4 regions of the Streptomyces colwelliae genome follow, and region 1 is predicted to be linked to each of the others. Evidence: riboswitches for the same ligand, from Rfam matches in the RefSeq annotation. Region 1 holds a riboswitch; each other region holds the start of a gene.

Evidence for each region. A riboswitch is a leader RNA that binds a small molecule or an ion and turns the genes downstream of it on or off. The one in region 1 is predicted to bind cyclic di-AMP.
Region 2: linked by a shared signal. The riboswitch ahead of ACNFOC_RS00790 (C40 family peptidase) and the one ahead of ACNFOC_RS27190 (C40 family peptidase) in region 1 are both predicted to bind cyclic di-AMP.
Region 3: linked by a shared signal. The riboswitch ahead of ACNFOC_RS31905 (transglycosylase SLT domain-containing protein) and the one ahead of ACNFOC_RS27190 (C40 family peptidase) in region 1 are both predicted to bind cyclic di-AMP.
Region 4: linked by a shared signal. The riboswitch ahead of ACNFOC_RS41535 (M23 family metallopeptidase) and the one ahead of ACNFOC_RS27190 (C40 family peptidase) in region 1 are both predicted to bind cyclic di-AMP.

What each region holds. Positions count from the first base shown of each region.
Region 1 is NZ_JBLTJC010000142.1:15,157-20,683, reverse strand. Features, by position in the region: gene ACNFOC_RS27200 (ATP-dependent Clp protease proteolytic subunit) at 19-654, shown strand; gene ACNFOC_RS27195 (hypothetical protein) at 662-970, shown strand; cyclic di-AMP (ydaO/yuaA leader) riboswitch at 1,310-1,489, shown strand; gene ACNFOC_RS27190 (C40 family peptidase) at 1,493-1,966, shown strand; gene ACNFOC_RS27185 (ATP-binding protein) at 2,052-2,510, opposite strand; gene ACNFOC_RS27180 (helix-turn-helix domain-containing protein) at 2,723-3,592, shown strand; gene ACNFOC_RS27175 (DUF397 domain-containing protein) at 3,602-3,826, shown strand; gene ACNFOC_RS27170 (8-amino-7-oxononanoate synthase) at 3,868-4,995, opposite strand; gene bioB (biotin synthase BioB) at 5,143-5,527, shown strand, end outside.
Region 2 is NZ_JBLTJC010000002.1:48,746-54,272, reverse strand. Features, by position in the region: gene ACNFOC_RS00795 (DUF1996 domain-containing protein) at 1-1,965, opposite strand, end outside; cyclic di-AMP (ydaO/yuaA leader) riboswitch at 2,313-2,486, shown strand; gene ACNFOC_RS00790 (C40 family peptidase) at 2,495-4,126, shown strand; gene ACNFOC_RS00785 (hypothetical protein) at 4,330-4,788, shown strand; gene ACNFOC_RS00780 (endonuclease/exonuclease/phosphatase family protein) at 4,790-5,527, opposite strand, start outside.
Region 3 is NZ_JBLTJC010000188.1:9,204-14,730, reverse strand. Features, by position in the region: gene ACNFOC_RS31915 (peptide MFS transporter) at 1-469, shown strand, start outside; gene ACNFOC_RS31910 (CocE/NonD family hydrolase) at 497-2,491, shown strand; cyclic di-AMP (ydaO/yuaA leader) riboswitch at 2,755-2,926, shown strand; gene ACNFOC_RS31905 (transglycosylase SLT domain-containing protein) at 2,930-3,409, shown strand; gene ACNFOC_RS31900 (HAD family hydrolase) at 3,504-4,310, opposite strand; gene ACNFOC_RS31895 (LacI family DNA-binding transcriptional regulator) at 4,417-5,445, opposite strand; gene ACNFOC_RS31890 (carbohydrate ABC transporter permease) at 5,515-5,527, opposite strand, start outside.
Region 4 is NZ_JBLTJC010000323.1:5,977-11,503, reverse strand. Features, by position in the region: gene ACNFOC_RS41550 (alginate lyase family protein) at 1-856, shown strand, start outside; tRNA gene ACNFOC_RS41545 (tRNA-Met) at 920-993, shown strand; gene ACNFOC_RS41540 (PP2C family protein-serine/threonine phosphatase) at 1,115-2,272, shown strand; cyclic di-AMP (ydaO/yuaA leader) riboswitch at 2,520-2,676, shown strand; gene ACNFOC_RS41535 (M23 family metallopeptidase) at 2,688-3,698, shown strand; gene ACNFOC_RS41530 (aldo/keto reductase) at 3,742-4,686, shown strand; gene ACNFOC_RS41525 (PrsW family intramembrane metalloprotease) at 4,693-5,527, opposite strand, start outside.

The DNA.
Region 1 (5,527 bases):
CTAGAGAGGGGCTACTCCATGACCCGACCGTCCGCCCGCCACGTCCTGCCCGAGTTCACCGAGCGCACCAGCGCCGGCCACCGGACACTCGACCCGTACTCGAAGCTGCTGGAGGAGCGGATCGTCTTTCTCGGGACGCCGATCGACGACATCTCGGCGAACGATGTGATGGCCCAGTTCATGCACCTCGAGTACCAGGCACCGGACCGGGACATCGCGCTGTACATCAACTCGCCCGGCGGATCGTTCACCGCGATGTCGGCGATCTACGACACGTTGCGGTTCGTCACCTGTGACGTGGAGACGGTCTGCCTGGGCCAGGCCGGCACCTCCGCGGCGCTGCTGCTGGCGGCGGGCACCCCGGGTAAGCGGTCCGCGCTGCCGGGTGCGCGGGTGGTGCTCCACCAGCCCTCGTTCCCTGAGGCGATCCAGGGTCAGGCGAGTGATCTCGCCATCCAGGCAGAGGAGTTGGCGAGGACCCGGTCCCAACTGGAGGAGCTGCTCGCCCTGCACACGGGCCGGACGGTGGAGCAGGTGAGCGCGGACATCGAGCGGGACCGGATCATGGATGCCCAACAGGTCCTGGAATACGGGCTGGTGGACCGGATCGTGACGACCCGCAAGACCTCGCTCACCGAGCCGGGCGGGGAGTGAGCCGACGATGCTGCCGCCGGAACTGCCGCCGTTGCCCGCACTGACGCGCGCCGAGGGCGAGTTGATCGACCGTTATCTGGATGTGGCCGACCTGCTGGGCCGTATCAACCCGGCGCACCACGGTGACACGTACCGTGGTCTGAGGGCCGCTCAGGCGCTCGTGGCCAAGGCCACCGAGCTGCGGGACGCGCTGGCGCTGATGCACCAGCGGGGCGAGACCGAGCTGCACGCCCCCACCCTCGCGCGGGCGCTGCGCGTGCTGGACGGGGAGCGCCGCACGGCACGCGTCACCCTGCCCTCGCCCTCCGACAGTTGAGGGACGCGGAGCCGCCCTGGACCGTGTCGAAACGGGCCGAACGACGTACCCCCGATCGGCGTAGTCGCTCCTCCGTCCATGCGGCCGTCCGGGTTGCGCAACACGCGTAGCCCGAGGGCCGTATGAAGTGTTCCGGTGCTGGTCCGAGCGTCACACCCCCCTCAACACTCCCTCGAACACCGATGCGTTCAGCCGAACGGGTGAGTGGTGAGTAACCCCACAAATCCCCGGTTCCGTTGGGCTTTTCGGACATTCATAGGTGAAGATCCCTGTCTGACGACAAGACCCCGCCGCAGCGGCGGGGCGATCCGGGCGGACGCCGAGTCCTGCCGCCGCCCGGATGACAGGTCGACAGGATTGCATCGGCAGGAGTGGAGGACCCAAGCACGACGGGTCGCCGGGACGGTCACGCCATGACCGGGTCGAGCAGCCCTTGGGGTGAAGCCGCGTCAGCGGCCGGGCAACTTCGCCAGCCCGAATCCGACAGGTCATCCTTCACAGGCGGCTGACGAAGGGTTGCGCATGACTGCGCTCAATCGTGTCCCGTCGCTGATGGTCCGGGCCGGTACGGCCTCGGCCTTCGCCATCGCAGCTGTTGGCGGTTCCGTCGTGATACCAGGCGTCGCATCCGACGCCGCGGCCGCGACACCGGCGACGAAGGCACTCCAGGTCGCGGCGTCCAAGAAGGGCGCCCCGTACAGGTACGGGGCCACCGGACCGGGCCGCTTCGACTGCTCGGGGCTCACGCTGTACTCGTACAAGAAGGCAGGCAAGAAACTGCCCCGTACGGCGGCCCAGCAGTACAACAAGTCCCACCACATCTCGGCCAAGAGCCGCAAGGCCGGGGACCTCGTCTTCTTCCACTCGGGCTCCAGCGTCTACCACGTCGGCATCTACGCCGGTAAGGGAAAGATCTGGCACGCCCCGAAGACCGGGGACGTGGTGAGGCTGCAGAAGATCTGGACCAAGAGCGTCTGGTACGGCCGGGTCAAGTAGGGCCCGTCCGAATCTCCCGAGGGGGTGGCGGCCACCTGACAGGCCGCCACCCCCTCGGGTGTCCAGGGACGTTCACCACGCTGTTCTACGGCTCCTGCTGGCCCGCGGCCGTCACCGGCCGGGCCGGTACCGTCCAGGGCACCTCGATGGAGACCGTCTTGCCGCCCTCCAGGGTGGGCCGGACCTTGAGCTTTCCGCCGCACTCCGCGGTCAGCCAGCGAATGATCACCATGCCCCGGCCGTTGTCCTGCTGGACAGCGGCCGGCAGGCGTTTGGGGAACCGGGGATGGCTGTCGGTGACCCCGATACGCAGCCGTTCGTCACGCTCCAGCTCGATGTCCACCGTGAAGGTGGGTGACTGCCCGAAGGTGTGCTGTACGGCGTTGGTGGCGAGTTCGGAGACGATGAGGCGGATGGTGTCGGCGACCTCCGTGTCCGCCGGAAGCCCCCATTCCACCAGGGTTCCGACCACGTAGGTGCGGGCGGTGGAGACCGAGGCGGGATCGCTCGGCAGAGTGACGGATGCTTCCAGATGGTCTGCCATGGCGCGGTCGTCCCTTTCCCGCGGGACCGGTGTCCGACACGGAGCGGATGGTTCGAGTACGGTCCCGGACTGGTGCTTCTTCGCCAGACTGCCATTCCCGCGTCGGTAACGGTGCCGATCCACCAAGATATGCATATATCTGTCGCTCGAAGCGGTGAACTCTGCGACCCCAGACCGTATTTGGGCGGCTCGGAAGGAGTAAGGAGAAACCCATGCAGTACGGTCCCGCGGTGCGCCGCCGGAAACTGGGCGCGGAACTGCGCGCATTGCGTGCGGAGTCGGGGCTCACCAGTGGCGAGGCGGCCCGGCTGGTCGGCTGGCACCAGTCGAAGGTGAGCCGCATCGAGACCGGCGCGAGTGGCGTGAAACCGCCCGACGTCCGGTTACTCCTGGACGCCTACCAGGTCGGCGACCCACAACTTCGGGACATGCTGCTCGTGCTCGCGGGCTCCGACGACGGCGGCGGCCGGCACCACTGGTGGCACGCCTATCGCGGTGTACTGCCGCCCGCCTACCGGGACTTCATCAGTCTGGAGTCACAGGCCAGCGCGATCCGCACCCTGGAGACCTCGGTGGTCCCCGGGCTGCTCCAGACGCCCGAGTACGCCCGGGCGGTGACCCGGGCCGCCGTGGGAGGCCTCGACAACGACGGGCCCGAGCGGCTCGACGCGCTGGTGCAGGTGCGGCTGGCCAGGCAGGACGTGCTGCGCGCGGATCCGCCGCTGGCCCTGAGCGTGGTCCTCGACGAGGCGGTGCTACGGCGCGAGGTCGGCGGGCCGGGGGTGATGGCACGTCAGCTGGACCGGCTCGTGGAGGCCGCCCGGCTGCCCCAAGTGAGGCTTCAGGTACTGCCGTTCGCCGCAGGAGCACACATCGGCATCACCGGGCCTTTCGTTATCTTCTCCTTTCCGAGCACTTCTGATCTGGATGTGGTTGTTCTAGACCACTTGACGAGTAGCCTCTACCTCGAACGGAAAGAAGACCTAGAGGCCTACAGCGAGGCCTTCAACACCCTTCAGTTCCACGCCCTTTCGCCCGAGGATTCGTCGGATTACATCGCCGGGATAGGTGACGGCGCGTAAGGAGGCACCATGTCTGCACTGCCTCGGAACGTACCTTCCAGTTCTGAACTGTCCGGTGTGCGGTGGCTGCGCAGCAGCTACAGCACGGGAGCGAACAACTGCGTCGAGGCGGCACGTCCGCGCTCAGGCCCCCGCGCGGGGCTGCTCGGCGTACGCGACTCGAAGGACCCGCAAGGACCCGCCCTGCTCTTCTCCCCCGAGAGCTGGACGGGCTTCCTCAGCGCGTTCCACTGACCGATTCGGCCCTCAGCGACTCACGACCGTGTCACGCCGACTCATGGTCGCGTCTCGCCGATCACACGTACAGCGCGTTCGATCTCGGCCCCGGAGAGGTCCGCTCGGGCGGTCAGCCTGAGCCGTGAGATGCCGTCGGGCACGGAAGGAGGACGGAAGCAGCCCACGGCCAGCCCTGCCGTACGGCAGTCGGCCGCCCATTGCACGGCCGCCTCCGGGGACGGCGCACGCACCGACACCACGGCGGCGTCCGGACGTACCGCTTCCAGACCCGCGGCGGTGAGACGTGTGTGCAGCTCACTCGCCACGGCGCGGGCCCGGGCAGCCCGCTCGGGTTCGCGCCGCAGCAGGGTGAGCGCGGCCAGGGCCGCACCGGCCGCCGCGGGCGCCAGTCCCGTGTCGAAGATGAACGTCCGCGCCGCGTTGACCAGATGGTCGATCACCCGCGCCGGCCCGAGCACGGCACCGCCCTGACTGCCCAGCGACTTGGACAACGTCACTGTCACGACCACGTCCTCGGCGCCTGCGAGCCCCGCCGCGTACGGCGCCCCGCGCCCCCCGTCGCCCAGCACCCCGAGCCCGTGCGCGTCGTCGAGCAGCAACCCGGCCCCGGACTCCCGGCACGCCTCGGCGAGCGCGTCCACCGGCGCCGCGTCCCCGTCCACGGAGAACACCGAGTCGGACACCACGACGGCCTGCCCCTCGTGCGTCCGCAGCGCCTTGCGCACACCATCCGGATCGGCGTGTCCTACGACCTGGGTGGCGCCCCGCGCCAGCCGGCAGCCGTCGATCAGCGAGGCGTGGTTGCCCGCGTCGGAGACGATCAGCGAGCCGTGCGGCGCGAGCGTGGTGACCGCGGCGAGGTTGGCCGCGTAGCCGGAGGAGAAGACGAGGGCCGCCTCGAACCCGCAGAACTCGGCCAGTTCGCGCTCCAGTCGGGCGTGCAGCTCGGTCGTACCGGTGACGAGCCGCGACCCGGTCGACCCCCCGCCCCAGGTCCGCGCCGCGGCGGCGGCCCCCTCGACGACCTCGGGGTGATGCGCCAGACCCAGGTAGTCGTTGCTCGCGAGATCGAGGAGCGGCGAGTCGGCGGGACGGGGCCGCAGGGTGCGTACGAGCCCGGCGCGACGGCGCTGCTCCGCCTGCTCGTCGATCCAGCCGAACGCCATGGTTCCTCCGGGGCTTTTGTAGGCAGTGCACAGACACTAATCGGACGACGAGCCCCCCATGGTGTGGTGATACCCACACGCCCAGCCCCATGTCTTGTTCGTTCTCTCCTTGGCCGCAAGCGGTCCCGTAGGACAGGATCGGATCTCATGGACCTGCTGAACACGCTCGTGGACAAGGGGCTTCGGCGCGAGCTGCCGACCCGCGCGGAAGCTCTCGCCGTCCTCGCCACCTCGGACGACGACCTGCTCGATGTCGTGGCCGCGGCCGGAAAGGTGCGCCGGCACTGGTTCGGCCGACGGGTGAAGCTCAACTACCTCGTCAACCTGAAGTCCGGCCTGTGCCCCGAGGACTGCTCGTACTGCTCGCAGCGGCTCGGCTCCAAGGCCGAGATCCTGAAGTACACGTGGCTGAAACCCGACGCTGCCTCGAAGGCCGCGGCGGCCGGAGTGGCGGGAGGCGCCAAGCGCGTCTGCCTGGTCGCCTCCGGGCGGGGTCCGACAGACCGTGACGTGGAACGGGTCGCCGGCACCA
Region 2 (5,527 bases), on a different contig from region 1:
CTGCGCCTGCGGTTGGTTCGGGCCTACGGCGGCGTAGCTCTCCCCGCCCGAGGACGAGGCGGGCGGTGTCGTCACGGCGCTGCCGATCTGGCCGCCGGAGCCGTTGTCCGAACTCCCCTGCGTCTCGCTCGACTTGGACCCTTCGGTCTTCGTGTCGGCCTTGGGGACCGTGACGGCGGTCGTCAGATCACCGGGGTCGGTGGTCTGGGTGTCGGTGGGCTCGGGGGCGTTGGCCCCGGTGTCCGGAGCGCTCGTCGCGGGATCCGCGGAGGGCTCGTCACCGTTGCCGCCGTTGTCACCATTCCCGCCGTTGCCGCCATTGCCCTCGTTGCCGCCGTTCCCGGCGGGCTCGTCGGACGCGGTGACCGTGGGCGCCGCCGTGGCGGTGTCGGTGGCCGACGGGGACTCCTGCGGCTCACCGGAACCCCCACCGTTCCCGGAGCCGCCACCCGAACCGGAGCCGTCACCGGAGCCGTCGCCCGAGCCCCCGGGGTCGTTGCCCGTCCCGGCGCCGCACTTCTCGCCGTTGTTGATGCAGTTGACCATGTCCTTCATCAGGCCCTCGTCGAAGACGTTGATGAAGTCGCCGTGGTCGGTGACGGGCTTGTGCTGCTGCTCGGGGAAGGAGTCCACCGCGAACAGCGGGGTCGTCTTGCCGCCGTCCTGGAGGCTCGGCGCGTCGACGTCGTAGACGATCCGCTGTACCAGCTGCGGGATGGCCTCGAAGCCCGCCGGGCAGGAGCCGTCGGCGGCCTCGAAGGCCACGTGGGTGCGGTGGTTGGCGCTGTCGATGTTGCGGCCGTCCCAGCAGCTCTGGAACTTGAAGGTGCGCACCACGTCGCTGCCCGCCGGGCACAGCGGGTACTTGTCCTTGAGCTGCCGGTCCTCGAACCCGGTGCAGCTCCAGGAGGCGTTGGCGTTGGCCGGGCCGTTGACGAAGGCCTTGGCGTCGCCGGTGATGATGCGCAGGAGGCGCGGCATCTCGACGACCTTGCTCTTCGGGTTGCCCACGAACGTCAGCGTGGCCGCCTTCGCGGTGACGATCTCACCGGAGTTGCCCTCGGTGCCGCCGCCGGGCTTGTCGGCGTCCTGCTCCTGCTTGCCGTTCTGGAGGCGCAACACGGGCCAGTAGTAGGTGGACTTGTCGCCCGGGTTCTCGCAGCTCGTGTCGGCCTTCGCGAGATCGTCGTCGCTGGCGAAGGCGTTGTTGGACTGGTTGCCGATGTAGTCGTGGAAGTGGTGAGCGCCGTTGGTGACTCCGGGCGCGACGATCACGTTGTCGGAGTTGAACAGGCCGTTCTCGTTCACCCCGCACGCGGTGACGAACGTGCCGCGGGAGGCGTCGGCCTGGTCCTGCGGAGCGTTCACGTTGGGCTGTACGGAGGTGATGTCCGCGTAGTCCGAGGCGACGGGCCCATTGGTGGACTGCTGGCCGCCCTGCTGATCCTGGCCGTCGCCCTGCTGCTGGTCCTGGCCGCCCTGGTCGTCGCCGCTGCCGTCCTGGTCGCCGCTCTGATCGCCGTTCTGGTCGCCGTTCGTGGGAGCGATCAGGGTGCAGCCGGCGAGTGCGTCGAGGCCCTCCGGGCGGTCCCCGACCCGCGCGATGGCGTCGTCGATCCGTCCGATGGTCGCGGCGCGCTTCTCCTTCAACGGATTCATGATCGCGTTGTCGGCGAAGGAGGCGTCCTGGCGTATGGACTCCGCCGAGTCCTTCAGTTTCTGGTAGGCCTCGGTTATCTGCTGGTCCAGAAGCGCGAGTTGGGTGTCGACCTCGGTCTTCGCCTCGTCGGGGACCGTTGTCAACTGGGTGCCGATGTCCGGGCAGTCGATCGTGGCGCCGTCCGATGCCGCATCCGGAGAGCCTTGTTGGGCAGCATCACCGCCCCAACCCCCTTCGGACGCCGACGCGTAGACGTTCGCCGCCACCAGTCCTCCGCCGCCCAGCATCAGGGCGACTGCTGCCATCGTCGCGCGTCGTGCGCCTGTGGGGCGTCTGCGCGTGTTGCGTGCCAAGGAAGTTGCTCCTACACGTATCGGTCGGCCCGGATCGTCCCGGCATGGAAATCCCCCGTCCCAATACGGAGCCGGGTGCCGCTGTGTTCAACCGTCCCAAAAATTCATAGCGACCTCATATGGATCACCCGGCCCGGTGAGCCCATGAACGCTCGATGCACCCAGGTGAAGTGTCTGAGCGAGGTAAAGGTCACAAAAACGTATCGGACATATCGCGCTTCAACCTTCACACGAGGCACACACGTTGGCTAAGTTGACGCTCAGACCGTACGACCTACTCCGGCGATCAGCGCCGGGCCGCACGGTTTGCGCCGAGTCCGGTGTGTCGCTCGCGACAGCCGGAGCCGAGGACCCAACCGACTTGGGGTGAATCGGCCCAACTGCCTCTCCGGGCAAGGGTCGTAGGGCAATCCTTCCGTGATCGGCCGCCCGAACCCGACAGCTAACTCGGTAGGCGCGTTACGGAAGGAGCACGTCTGCCATGCCGGCAGAACGAAGTACGCGCACCGGAGGCAGTGGCCCCACCGTGGACGACCGACCCAGCCGTGACGAAGTCCAGCGGCGGATCAACTCCCTTTACGACAGGGCCGAGACGGCCACCGGAAACTACAACGCCACACGCAAGATGTCCGGCGCTCCACGCCAGCGTGCCGAGCCCCGTCCCAGCGCGTCGCGTCCTTCCGATCCCGCCCAGGACGCCGTCACCCGGCAGTTGTTCGACCGCGCTCGCGCCCAAGTGGGCCCGACCGTACCGGCGAAACTGCCGCCCGGCAGGACTCCCGCCCGCTCGGCGGCACCCCGGCCCGAGCGGTCCGAGCGACGGCCCGAGCCCGAGGGCGGCGCCCGAGCGCTCGATGCGCAGCCCAGCCGCGCCGTGGCCGAACTGACCGTGGGGACCACCGCACCGGAGCTCGCCGCCCCGCAACTCGCGGCGCCTGTCGCGGAGTTGACGGCCGGACCCATCGCCACGCTGCCGCCCGCCGCACCGCAGACACCCCAGTTGCCTCAGGTGCAGCAGATGCAGCAGATGCAGCAGATGGCTCAGATGCCCCAGGCCACCGTCCTCGACCTGCCGCCCGTGCCCGCGATCGAAGTGCCGCCCACGCCCGCCGTGGAACCGCAGCAGTTCGCCGTCGCGGCCGCCCCGGCGCCGGCCTTCGACCCGCTCACCGCGGACCTGGAGCTGCTCCCGTACATCGCCGCTCCGCGCACCGAACCGGCCCCGGCGATGGCTACTTGGCCGCCCTCGGAGACGAGCTTGTCCGCCCCGGAGACGACGTGGTCGACCGGGTCGATGCCCATGGTCCCCGAACAGCAGATGTGGTCGACCGGGCAGATGCCCGTCGTGGCCGAGCAACAGGCCTGGTCCACGGGGCAGATGCCCATCGTGCCCCAGCAACAGGCCTGGTCGACCGGGCAGGTTCCCATGGCGACCGAGCAGCCTACCTGGTCCACCGGGCAGTTCCCTGTGGTTGCCGAGCAACCCGCCTGGTCCACCGGGCAGATTCCGATGGTGCCCCAGCAGCCCACCGGGTACACCACGCCGGAGCCGGACTGGCGCCCGCCGCAGCAGGAGTGGCAGCCGGCCCCGCCCGCCGCCGAGGTCTCCTTCGCCGCGGCCCCGGCCGTCGCTCCCGAGTTCACCCTGCCCACGGCTCCGACGATGCCCCCGGAGATCATTCTCCCCGCGGCCCCGACCATCAGCCCGGCACCCGCCGCGGCCGTACCCGCCGCACCGCAGGACCCCAGCACGCTCAGCAAGACCAGCGCCGCGCTCGCCTTCGCCCGCGCACAGATCGGCAGGCCGTGCCTGTGGGGCGCGGCGGGACCGGACGCCTACGACTGCTCCAGCCTCACCCAGGCCGCCTGGAAGGCCGCGGGCGTCCTCCTCCCGCGCACCGCCCAGGAACAGTCGGGCGCCGGCGCCCTCGTCCCGCTCACGGACATCCGCCCCGGCGACCTGATCTTCTTCTACGACAGCATCGACCACGTCGGCCTCTACACCGGCAACGGCCTGATGATCCACGCGCCGAGCCCGGGTACGCCGATACGCGAGGAGTCGATCTTCTACGCCGGTGCCGCCGCCATCCGGGGCGCCGTACGGCCCGCCTGATCCGATCGGGGCCGGGCATTTCCCGGCCCTGACCGCACACCCCGCGACACTCCCGGCCAACCGCCTCGTTGATCCGTACGAGTGGTGCATCCTGGGGCACGGTCGTAGCGTCGACAGAGACACGACGACCGTGCCCCGGCAGGCGGGCCCACCGCCGGTGCGGGTGCGGGGCGACGAGGACGAACAGGCGGCCGGGAGCGGACATGTACAAACACACCATGGTCGGAATCGTCACGCTCTGTGCCGCAGCCCTGCTCGGGCCGACCGTCGGTACGTCGTCGGCGGCCCCGACCGCGGTGCCGGTGGCGGCCCACCGGCAGCTCCAGGATCCCGTGCTCGTCGACTGTCTGTGGCACCCCGAGGTGCGCCCCACCGACTTCATGCTCGCCTGCGGCGACGGCAACAGCCGCCTCGCGTCGCTGCGTTGGACGTCCTGGAACGCCGACTCCGCGACGGCGACGGGCGTCAACTGGGTGAACGACTGCAAGCCCTATTGCGCGGTGGGCAAGTTCCACTCGTTCCCGGTGACCGTCCGGCTCGACTCCGCGCAGACCTGGAAGCGGCATCCGCAGGTGCGGCAGTACGGCGAGATCACCCTGACGTACCCCGGCGCGAGGCCGGACAAGTTCCAGCACACCGTGACCTACCCCTTGTGGAACTGACTCAGAGCGACAGCTCCACCACCAGCGGCCGGTGATCCGAGATCGCCGTCCTCGGGACGCACACCGTCCCTACGGCGTCCTCGCCGAGCCCCGTCGTCATGATGTGGTCGAGCTGGACGAGCGGCCGGTGTGACGGAAAGGTCGCCGGCCGGGCCGAACTCCGCCAGCCACGCGGCGCGGTCGCGTTCAGGGTGAGCCGGGGAAGCGCTCCGAAGAGGTTGAAGTCGCCCATCAGCACCTGGGGTTGGGGCAGATCGGCGATCCAGCGGCGCACGGTGCGCAGTTGCCCGATGTTCCACCCCGGCACGAACGACAGATGGACGGCCACGACGGTGAACGGGCCCTGTGGTCCTTCCAGTACGGCGGCCAGGACGGCCCGGGGCTGATCCCGGGCCAGCACCGGAGCGGCCCGCCCGGCGACCCGCAACGGCATACCGAAGGGGGCCGCCGGAAGCCGTAGGGCCCGCCACTCGTGGACCGGCAGCCGGGACAGCAACGCCAGTCCGTGCGAAGGGACTTCGGGCTGCCGGCCATCGGGGCCGTAGACGCGCATCCCGGGTTCGCTAGGGTCGAGGACCCAGCCCCGGCCCGGCACGGAGCGGCAGTGCAGCGCCGTCGCGTAGCGCCAGTGCCGCGCGCCCATCGCCTCGGCCGCGACGGCTGCCTGATCGACAGCGCCCGACCGTTCCTGGAGGCAGTCGATCTCCTGGAGTGCCACCACGTCGGCGTCCAGGCCCGC
Region 3 (5,527 bases), on a different contig from region 1:
CGCCTTCGAGGTCGGGCTCGCGCCCCTGGTCGCCGCGCTCTGGGTCCGCATGGGCCGTAGCCAGCCGCACGCCTCCAACAAGATCGCGATCGGCGTCGTACTCGGCGGCCTGTCGTTCCTGCTGATGGTCCTGCCGACCTCCGGGCACGCGAACGACAGCTACACGATGTCGGCCTGGTGGATCGTCGGCTCGTACTTCCTGCTCGGCCTCGGCGACATCCTCCTGGAGACCTCCGGCATGTCGGCCACGACGAAGCTCGCCCCGGCCGCCTTCTCCAGCCAGACCATGTCCCTCTGGTTCCTGTCCCTCGCCCTCGCGAACGGCATCCAGGCCCAGACGGTGAAGCTCTACGACGACGTCTCCAAGCCGGCCTACTTCGGCGTCAACGGCGCGATCGCGGTGGCCGCGGGCCTCGCGGTGATGGCCGCCGCGCCGTGGCTGCGCCGCACGATGCACCCGGTCCACTGAAGCCAACGGAGCCCCAGGGGTCACGTCATGCACATCCGAACCTCCTTCCCCTACGAGACGGCCCACGAGGACCTCCGTATCCCGCTGCCCGACGGAACACGCCTCTACGCGCGCGTGTGGCGCCCGGTGACGGACGAACCCGTACCGGCGCTCCTCGAGTACCTCCCGTACCGCCTGACCGACTGGACGGCGCCCCGCGACGCCCAGCGCCACCCCTGGTACGCGGGCCACGGCTACGCCTCCGTCCGGGTCGATGTGCGCGGGCACGGCAACAGTGAGGGTGCCCCCGGCGACGAGTACGACGCGCAGGAACTCGCCGACGGCGTAGAAGTGGTCAACTGGCTTGCCGCGCAGCCCTGGTGCACGGGCAAGGTCGGCATGTTCGGCATCTCCTGGGGCGGCTTCAACTCCCTCCAGATCGCGGCCCTCGCGCCCGAGCCGCTCAAGGCGATCGTCACGGTCTGCTCGACGGACGACCGCTACGACAACGACGTGCACTACATGGGAGGTTCCGCCCTCGCGGTCGACCTGCACGCCTGGGCGGCCACCATGCTCGCCTTCGTCGCCCGCCCGCCGGACCCCGAGTACGCGGGCCTCGTCTGGCGCGACACGTGGCTCAAGCGCCTCGAACAGATCGACCCGTTCATCCACACCTGGCTCGCCCACCAGATCCGCGACGACTACTGGAAGCACGGCAGCGTCTGCGAGGACTACGGCGCGATCGACGCGGCCGTCCTCGCGGTGGGCGGCTGGCACGACCCGTACCGCGACACGGTCCTACGGCTCGTCGAACACCTCCCGCCGGACCGCGTACGCGGCCTGATCGGCCCGTGGTCGCACCAGTACCCGGACCGCGGCCTGCCGCCGGGCCCCGCGATCGGCTTCCTCCAGGAGACCCTCCGCTGGTGGGATCAGCACCTCAAGGGCATCGACACAGGAGTGATGACGGACCCCCTCCTCCGCGCCTACGTCAGCGACTCGCACCCTCCGGCCACGGTCTACGACACCCTGCCGGGCCGTTGGGTCGGCGAGCCCGCGTGGCCCTCGCCGCACGTGAAGACGACGACGTACGGCCTCCGGGGTGCCCCCGTGATCGTCCGCTCCCCCATGCACACGGGCGTGGACGCGGGCCGTTTCTTCCCCTTCGGGAACGACGCCGACCTGCCGCCGGACCAGCGGGACGAGGACGCGCGCTCCGCGTGCTTCGAGTTCGAGGTGCCGGCCGAGACGTGGGTGCTGGGGCGGCCGAGGGTGCGGCTGCGGCTGACCTGTGAGGTGCCGCGCGGGCAGGTGATCGCCCGGCTGTGCGACGTGGCCCCCGACGGCGCCTCGACCCTGGTCACCCGGGGTGTGCTGAACCTGTCGGCGCGGCATGGGCGGGACCGGGCGGTGCCGTGGACGCCGGGCACCACCGAGGACGTGACCTTCGAGCTGAACGGCATCGGGCACGCGTTCCCGCCCGGGCACCGCATCCGGCTCGCGGTGTCGTCGGCGTACTGGCCGTGGATCTGGCCGCAGCCGGAATCGGCGGCGGGGTTCACGCTGGACCCGGAGGGGAGCGCGCTCGAACTCCCGGTGCGGGAACAGGAGTTGACGGAGGACATCCGGTTCGACGAACCCGAGGAGGCCGAGCCCCTCGGGGTCAACTACCCGGCCACGCTGGACGAACCGCGCCCCGAGCGGCTGGTCGTACGGGATGTCGCGAAGGGCGAGTGGCGGCTGGAGGTGGACCCCCGGTACGGCGGCACGCGCGTGTACCCGGACGGGCTCGAGTTCACCGAGGACGCGTTGGAGACGTACACGATCGACGAGTCGGATCCGCTGTCGGCCCGCACCCGCTCGGACTGGTCGATCCGGCTGCACCGGCCGGAGCTGGGGTGGGACACGACCGTGCGGACGCGGTCGGAGATTACTTGCGACGAAACGGAATTTATTACCTCGAACGAGGTCATCTGCACCGAGGGCGAAGAAGTGATCTTCCACCGCACATGGGAGAAAAGGATTCCGAGAACTGCCAGTTGAGGATGAATGCCCGATTTGCCGTTCTTAATCCTCCCGTGAGTTGGGTCACGCGTTTCTGTGCGTGCCCTGTGTCCTGGTCTGCCCGCGTTTTCCCTTACGGCATTTGACAGTTGACCCTTGGCTCACGCAAAGGATCAAGTGCCTCATACGCCTCAGACCAAGGTCAATAGGGGTTAGGTGTGATTCCGCCACTTGTTCCGGACATGTGCTCTCGCATAGTTTCCCGGCCTGTCGAGCGGAACGCCGAATCCTGCCGCCGCCCGGCATCCCAGTCACGAACTTCTCGCACGGCAGGAGCGGGGGAACCAGGTAAGCCGCCGGGCCGGTCGTCATGACCGGAACGGCTTGGGGTTAAGTCACGTCCGTCAGGGCGTGGCCGGGCACCTCCCAGCCCGAACCCGACAGCTCACCTCGCAGGCGACGGAGAGGAACCTCGTCATGCCTGCATCCGCTCAGTCCCGCCGCGCCCGCCTCGTCCGCCGTGCCGTTCTCACCGGTACCGGTGTCGCGATCCTCGCGCTGCCTGTCGTCGGTGCGACCACCGCGTCCGCGGCCACCACGTCGACCACCGCCGCCTCGACCACGCTTGCCGGGTACCCCAACACCCTTGACGGGTGGATTCGGGAGTCGCTCGCGATCATGGCGCAGAAGGGGATTCCGGGTACGTACAACGGGATCTACCGGAACGTGATCCGTGAGTCTTCCGGGAACCAGTACGCGATCAACAACTGGGACTCCAACGCGGCGGCGGGTACGCCGTCGAAGGGGTTGCTTCAGGTGATCGACCCGACGTTCAACGCGTATCACGTTGCCGGGACTTCGTTTGACCCGTATGACCCGGTTGCGAACATCACCGCTGCTTGTAACTACGCCGCCGCGGTGTATGGCTCCATCGACAACGTGTACGGGGCTTACTAGAAATCGTTGGATCAGCCACGACGGGTTGTTTGTTTGACTGCCGCGCCGTCGTGGCTGGTCGCGCAGTTCCCCGCGCCCCTAAAAGCAGGGCGTTCTAGCTGAACAATCTCTCAAGTACCAGGGCGATTCCGTCGTCCTCGTTCGAGGACGTCACCTCGTCGGCTACCGCCTTGAGTTCGGGGTGGGCGTTGGCCATCGCCACTCCGTGGGCCGCCCAGTCGAACATCGGGATGTCGTTCGGCATGTCGCCGAAGGCGATGGTGTCGGACGGGGACAGGCCCAAGTGGCGGGCGGCGAGGGCCAGTCCCGTTGCCTTGGTGATGCCGAGTGGCTGGAGTTCGACGGTGCCGGGGCCCGACATGGTGACCGAGGCCAGGGAACCGACCACCGAGCGGGCCGTGGACGCCAACTCGTCGTCCTCCAGGGCGGGGTGACGGAGCAGCACCTTGCTGATGGGTTCGCACCAGAGGTCGTCCCGCTTGCCTACCCGTACCGCGGGGAGCGTGGGGTGCGGCATCAAGTAGCCGGGCTCGATCAGGGTGAGGCCGTCCACGCCGTCCTGGTCTACCGCCGCGTACACCTGGCCCACCTCCGCCTCGATCTTGCCGAGCGCGGTCTCCGCCAACTCCCGGTCCAGGGTGACCGACCAGAGCAGACGGTCCGCGCCGGCGTCGTACAACTGCGCGCCCTGTCCGCACACCGCGAGCCCCCTGCTGCCGAGGTCGTCGAGGAGCGGTCGCACCCTCGGGGCGGGCCTGCCGGTGACGACGAGGTGCCGGGCACCCGCCGCCGCCACCCGCCGCAGTGCGGCGAGGGACCGGTCGGAGAGTGTGTCGTCGCCGCGCAGCAGCGTCCCGTCCAGGTCGGTGGCGATCAGTGCATATGCGAGGGGTGCGGCCATGATCAGAGAATACGGATGGAACGCCCCACCGACTCGACACGAACCGGACGGCTCCTGCCTTCACATGCGTTGACCCGTGTTCCGGTTGGTTTGACAGTTACGGCCGTTATGCCGACTCCCGTACCACCAGTTCCGTAGGCAGAATCACGCCCGCCGTGTCCTCGCCGGCGATCTGGGCCAGCAGCATCCTCACCATCTCGGCGCTGATGCGGTCGTAGGGCTGGCGCATGGTCGTGAGGGCCGGGGTGATGGAGGTGGCCGCCGCCGAGTCGTCGAAGCCTCCGACAGCGATGTCATCCGGGACCGAACGGCCGGATTGTTGGAGGGTGTTGACGACGCCGAGGGCCATCAGGTCGGAGGCTACGAAGACCGCGTCTATGTCCGGGGCCTGGGCCAGGAGTCTGCGGGCCGCTTCCTCGCCGCCCGTGCGGCGGTAGTCGCCCTCGACCACCAGGGTGGGGTCGTGCGGGAGGCCTGCCTCCGTCAAGACGTCTCGGTAACCCGCCAGGCGGTCGGGGCCGCCGGGGGCGTCGAGCGGGCCGGTGACCATGGCGATGCGGCGGCGGCCGGCGGCGATGAGGTGGCGGACCATCTCCTGGGCGCCGTCGCGGTCGGCGGCGGCGACGTAGCTGTACTTGGAGGCTTTGCCGAGCGGTTTGCCGCAGGCCACCAACGGGATTCCCGCGTCCCGGAGTTCGGCCGCGACCGGGTCGCCGCTGTGGTTGGAGACGAGGAGTACGCCGTCCACGTGGCCCGAGGTGATGTACCGGGTGAGGCGGCGGCGTTCGTCCTTCGACGAGGCCAGCATCAGGAGCAGCGGGATGTCGTGCCGGGCCAGGTGTTCGGTGCAACCCCGCAGCAGGACATTGAAGTTGGGGTCCTCGAAGAACTTCTCCTGAGGCTCGGTGAGGAGGAACGCCACCGAGTCCGACCGTCCGGTGCTCAGGGAGCGGGCGTGCCGGTTGACGACGTAGCCCGTCTTCCTGATCGCCGTCTCCACCGCGGTGCGGGCGGCGGGTGAGACGTAGTGGCCGCCGTTGAGGAACCGGGAGACGGTCCCCCGGGAGACCCCTGCCTCCCGGGCCACGTCGTGGATGGTGGGTGGTTTGCGGCGTCCGTTCGGACTGGTGGTCATGTTCCTCGTTCTGCCCGTTCGGGTGCGGTGGGGGGAGGTAGGGCTTCGGGTTCGCTCAGTGCTTGCGCCTCACGCCTTTACC
Region 4 (5,527 bases), on a different contig from region 1:
GCTGTTCAGCATCACCGGGAAGCAGCATCACGCGCTGAAGGCGCGGGAGATCATGGACGACTGGTCGGCGAAGATGAAGGAGCACACCTCCGACGACGCCGGGCTCCAGACCGCGTGGGCCGGTTCGACGTGGGTGCGGGCGGCCGAGATCGTGCGGTACGCGCCCGGCGCCGGATGGCCGGCGGACCGGGTGAAGCGGTTCGGGACGATGCTGCGTACCGCCTACGAGCCGGAAGTCACGAAGAACCTGCCGGACTACAACGGCAACTGGGATCTCGCGATGACGGACGCGGCGATCGGCATCGCCGTCTTCCTCGACGACCACAAGGCCTTCGACGCGGCCGTCGAACGCTTCCGTGACCGCGTGCCCGCCTACTTCTACCTCGCCAAGGACGGCAAGGTGCCGCTCACCCCGGCGGGCTCGAAGCTCACCACCCCGCAGAAGCTGACGACGTACTGGTTCAAGCAGACGACGTTCAGGGACGGCGTCGCCCAGGAGACCTGCCGCAACTTCAAGCACGTCGGGTACTCGCTGGCGGCGACCGCCCACATCGCCGAGACCGCCTGGCACCAGGGCGTCGACCTGTACGACGGGGTCAAGGACCGGCTCAAGGCCGCCCTCGAGTTCCACGCCCGCTACCAGCTCGGCGAGCCCGCGCCCGCCTGGCTGTGCGGCGGCAAGGTCGACCGGAACATGGGGCCCGACCTGGAGGTCGCCGTCAACCACCTGGAGGGCCGGCTCGGCGTGAAGGTGCCCGCCGCGCACAAGCTCGCCGAGTCCACCCGGCCGGCCGGCAGCGACGACCTCTTCGTCTCCTGGGAGACCCTCACGCACGCCGGGAACACCGCCGACTGACGGCGGACTGAAACCTGTGTGACTTCGGACCCCGCGGATGGCGTATAGTTGCAATCACAACGGCGCGGGGTGGAGCAGCTCGGTAGCTCGCTGGGCTCATAACCCAGAGGTCGCAGGTTCAAATCCTGTCCCCGCTACTAAGGCCAAGGGCCGGAATCCAGAAATGGATTCCGGCCCTTGGTGTTTCCCCCCTTTTTTGATCCCCCCGATCGGCCCATACCGCTCGCCGCCCTCCCCCCACCAGGAAAAACTGGATCCGTGGAGGAGGAGGGTCCGTATGTGCGAGCCGGCGGGCGCCTGCCCGGCGATCCCGTGCCCGACCCGGGCCTCGGCCCCGTCGAGGGACGCCGGATCTCCTGCGCCCGCACCTTCGCCCACCAACTGCCGGCGCTGCTGCTGATCGCCGGGGCGTTCTACGACTACCTCACCCCGCGGGACTTCACCGCGGCCCCGTTCTTCACCGCCGCCCCGCTGGTCGCCGCCCCGCTCTACTCGCGGCGCGGCACCGTGCTCACCGGCCTGGTCTGCGTCGCCGTCGTCCTCGCGATCCACATCAAGCTCGGCATCGTCCTCCACACCGACGCGATCACCGAGACGGCCACCGTCGCGACGGTCGCGGTCCTCGCCGTCCTCATCAACGCCCTGGTCCGCCGCAGCAGCGAACAGCTCGCCTCCGCGCGCGAGATCGCCGAGGCCGCCCAGCGCGCCGTACTGCCCGAACCGGCCGAGCGGATCGGCGGGTTCGAGATCGCGGCACGGTACGAGGCGGCGCAGGAGGGCGCGTTCATCGGCGGCGACCTGTACGCGGTGCAGGACACCCCGCACGGCGTACGGCTGGTCGTCGGCGACGTGCGCGGCAAGGGCATGGGCGCGGTCGCCGCCGTCGCCGTGGTCATCGGGGCGTTCCGGGAGGCCGCCGAGCAGGAGGCGACCCTGGAGGCGGTCGCCCAGCGGCTGGAGCGGGCGCTGGCGCGCGAGGGCACCCGGCGCGATGGGCTCGACGCGTTCGAGGGGTTCACCACGGCCGTCCTCGCCGAACTCCCGCATGGCGACGGCGTCGTACGGATCGTCGACCGGGGGCATCCGCCGCCGCTGCTCCTGCACGAGGACGGCGCCGTGCGCACGTTGCAGGTCCAGGAGCCCGCACTGCCCCTGGGAATGGGCGAGTTGGGGGTCTGGCCCGACCGCGCCGAGGAGTTCGCGTTCCCGGGCGGGGCCACTCTCCTCGTCCACACCGACGGGCTGTCCGAGGCGCGCGACTCCCGCGGTGTCTTCTACGACCCCGAGGAGCGGCTGGCCGGCCGGACCTTCCGGAGTCCCGAGGCGTTGCTCGGCATCCTCGCCAAGGAGGTGCGCCGGTACTCGGGGGGTGGCATGACGGACGACATGGCGATGATCGCCGTAAGACATCCATAGACGGACATCCGCGGCAGCTGTCACCGGGGGTGATCGGGTGAGCGCCCTCCGCATAACAACTGACATCCCGTCAATACCTGTGGGAATTCTGAGACTTGGCCAACTCGCCCGTTTTTCGCCGGTGGTGGGCCGTTCGTCCAGCAAGGAAAGGTTAATGATCAAGCCGAACAGCTTGGAAACGGGCGCCCGTGTCTATTAACGTTCGATAACGCAGCGCGGTCGTCCCAGCCGTCACAAGAGATGGCTCCGTGCGCACGCGCCGAATCCCGCAAGGGAACCGGGGAACCACCACTTGGGGTGAATCGCTCGTCGACCGCCGTGGCAACACGGCCGGTTTACGCGCGTAGGAGACCTTCCTGCTCCGAACCCGTCAGCTAACCCGGTAGGCGAGAAGGAAGGAAAGGAGCACGCCCACGTGGCGTCCAACCAGGCTGCCCCAGAAGCCCCTGTCGTCTACGGCGGTTACCGCCCCGACGAGGGCCCCTGGGAGGAGTGGAATCCCAGCGCGGAGTCCGTACCTCCCAACCGCGGCAAGCACCGTGTCGCCAAGCAGCGTGGTGGCGGGGGATTCGCCCGCAGCTCCACCGTCCTGGGCGTCGGTGTCATAGCCGCCGTCAGCGCGGGCGGTATGGCCAGCGCCAACACCGGCAAGCCGCCGGTCTCCATCTCCATGCCCGACCTGCCCTCCGTGGGCCACCTGCTGGACGACTCCTCCAGCAGCACCCCCAAGGGTTCCGCGACCGCGCTCAGCAGCGTCGGCGTGACCACCACCGAGACCGCCAAGGGCGCCTCGGACGCGGGCGAGCTGCTGCGCAACCGGATCATGGCGCAGGCCGAGTCGCAGCAGGTGCAGGTCGACGGCAAGTCGAAGGCCGCCGTCGAGGCCGCCGTCGCCAAGCAGGTCGACGACGCCGCCGCCAAGGCCGAGAAGGACGCCGCCAAGAAGGCCGCCGACGCGAAGGAGGCCGCGGAGGCCGCCGCCAAGAAGAAGGCCGAGGCCGCGAAGCTCGCCGAGCTGGCCAAGCAGTACACGCTGCCGGTCGGCTCGTACACGATCACCGGCACCTTCGGCCAGGCCGGCTCGATGTGGTCCTCCGGGTACCACACCGGCCTCGACTTCGCCGCTCCCACCGGCACGCTGATCAAGGCGATCCACAGCGGCACGGTCACCGAGGCGGGCTGGGCCGGGTCGTACGGCTACCGCACGATCCTCACCCTCGACGACGGCACCGAGCTGTGGTTCTGCCACCAGTCCTCGATCAACGTCAGCGTCGGCCAGAAGGTCTCCACCGGCGAGGTCATCGGCCGCGTCGGCGCGACCGGCAACGTGACCGGGCCGCACCTCCACCTGGAGGTGCACATCAACGGCGCCGCCACCGCGAGCGACCCGGCGCCCTGGCTGCGCAGCAAGGGCCTCAACCCCTGAGCGTCTGGAATATCCGGTTCCGGCCCGGCCGTTGAAGAGAGTCATGACTTCTCTTCGCAAGCTGGGCCGGTCCGATCTCGAGGTCTTCCCGCTCTCCCTCGGCGGCAACGTCTTCGGCTGGACCGCCGACGAGGCGACCTCCTTCGCCGTCCTCGACGCGTACACCGCCGCGGGCGGCAACTTCGTCGACACCGCCGACTCGTACTCGGCGTTCGTGCCGGGCAACCAGGGCGGCGAGTCCGAGACCATCATCGGCAAGTGGCTCAAGGCCCGCGGCAACCGCTCCGACGTCGTCATCGCCACCAAGGTCAGCCAGCACCCCGAGTTCCAGGGGCTGAGCGCCGCCAACATCAAGGCCGCCGCGGACGCGTCCCTGCGCCGTCTGGGCACGGACCACATCGACCTCTACTACACGCACTGGGACAAGGTCGAGGTCCCGGTCGAGGAGATCATCGGCGCCCTGGACGAGCTGGTGAAGGCGGGCAAGGTCCGGCAGATCGCCGCCTCCAACATCTCCCCGGAGCGCCTGAAGGCATCCCTCGACTTCTCCGACCGCGAGGGCCTGGCGCGCTATGTCGCGATCCAGCCGCACTACAACCTGGTCTCGCGCGACACCTACGAGGGCGAGCTGAGCGAGGTCGCCGCGCGGAACGGCCTGTCGGCGCTGCCGTACTTCGCGCTGGCCGCCGGATTCCTCACCGGCAAGTACCGCCCCGGTACGAGCGTGGAGAGCGCGCGGGCGGGGCGCGCGGCGCAGTACCTCGAATCGGAGCGCGGCCAGAAGGTGCTGACCGCCTTGGACGAGGTCGCCCAGGCCCATGAGGCGCCCGTGGCGACGGTGGCCCTGGCCTGGCTCGCCGCCCGGCCCACCGTCGCGGCCCCGATCGCCTCCGCCCGCACGGTCGACCAGCTCCCCGCACTGCTGGGCGTGGCCGAACTGGAGCTGACGGACACGGAGCTCGCGAAGCTGACGGACGCCTCGGCCTGAGGGCCGTCAGGACCGGTACGGGTTGTACAGGGGAGTCCCGTACGACCCGTACACCGGCGGCCACGGCGGCACCACCACCGGCACCGGCGGCGCAGTGCGCCGCGCCGCGTAGTCCAGCGCGGGCCGCGCCACCTCCCGGCGCAGCCCCAGCTCGTGCAGCAACTCCCTTTCCCGTACGGCGAAGTCGGCGCCGGCGCGGCCCCGCGCGGCCCGGTGCCGCAGGAACGCCAGGGAGGTCGCGTACGCCTCGTACTGGGCGACCGAGCGGGCCGCCGGCCGGCCGAGGTGGTGACGGGCGTACTCGCGGGCCAGCCGGCGGGCCTTCATCGAGCCGAGCACGAAGGGTTCTGACGGGGGCAGCCAGCCCGCGTAGACGTAGACGGGCAACTCCTCGCGCACGGTGCGCAGTTCGCGCTGCCGGGTCCAGACCGCGAGCCAGGTCAGCAGGCCGAACATGGGGACCATGAAGACGCCGTAGACCTCGAAGAAGCCGTACTGGCCGAACGTCGAGGAGCCGTTCCAGATCGCGTGCATGCCCATCGCGAGGAGCAGGCCGGTCAGCGGGACCAGGACGCGGCGGATGTGCTGCCGGTCGGGGGAGAGGGCGGCGATGCCGAAGCCGATGCCGGTGAGGACGGTGAACAGGGGGTGCGCGAAGGGGGACATGACGATGCGCACGAAGAAGGTCGCCGCGGTGACGGAGGTGAAGCCGCGGTCGCCGGTGAGCTGGTCGGTGCCGAAGGCGGTGCCGAGGTAGAGGATGTTCTCGGTGAACGCGAAGCCGGTGGCGGTGACCCCCGCTATCACCACCCCGTCGACGATCCCGGTGAAGTCCCGTCTG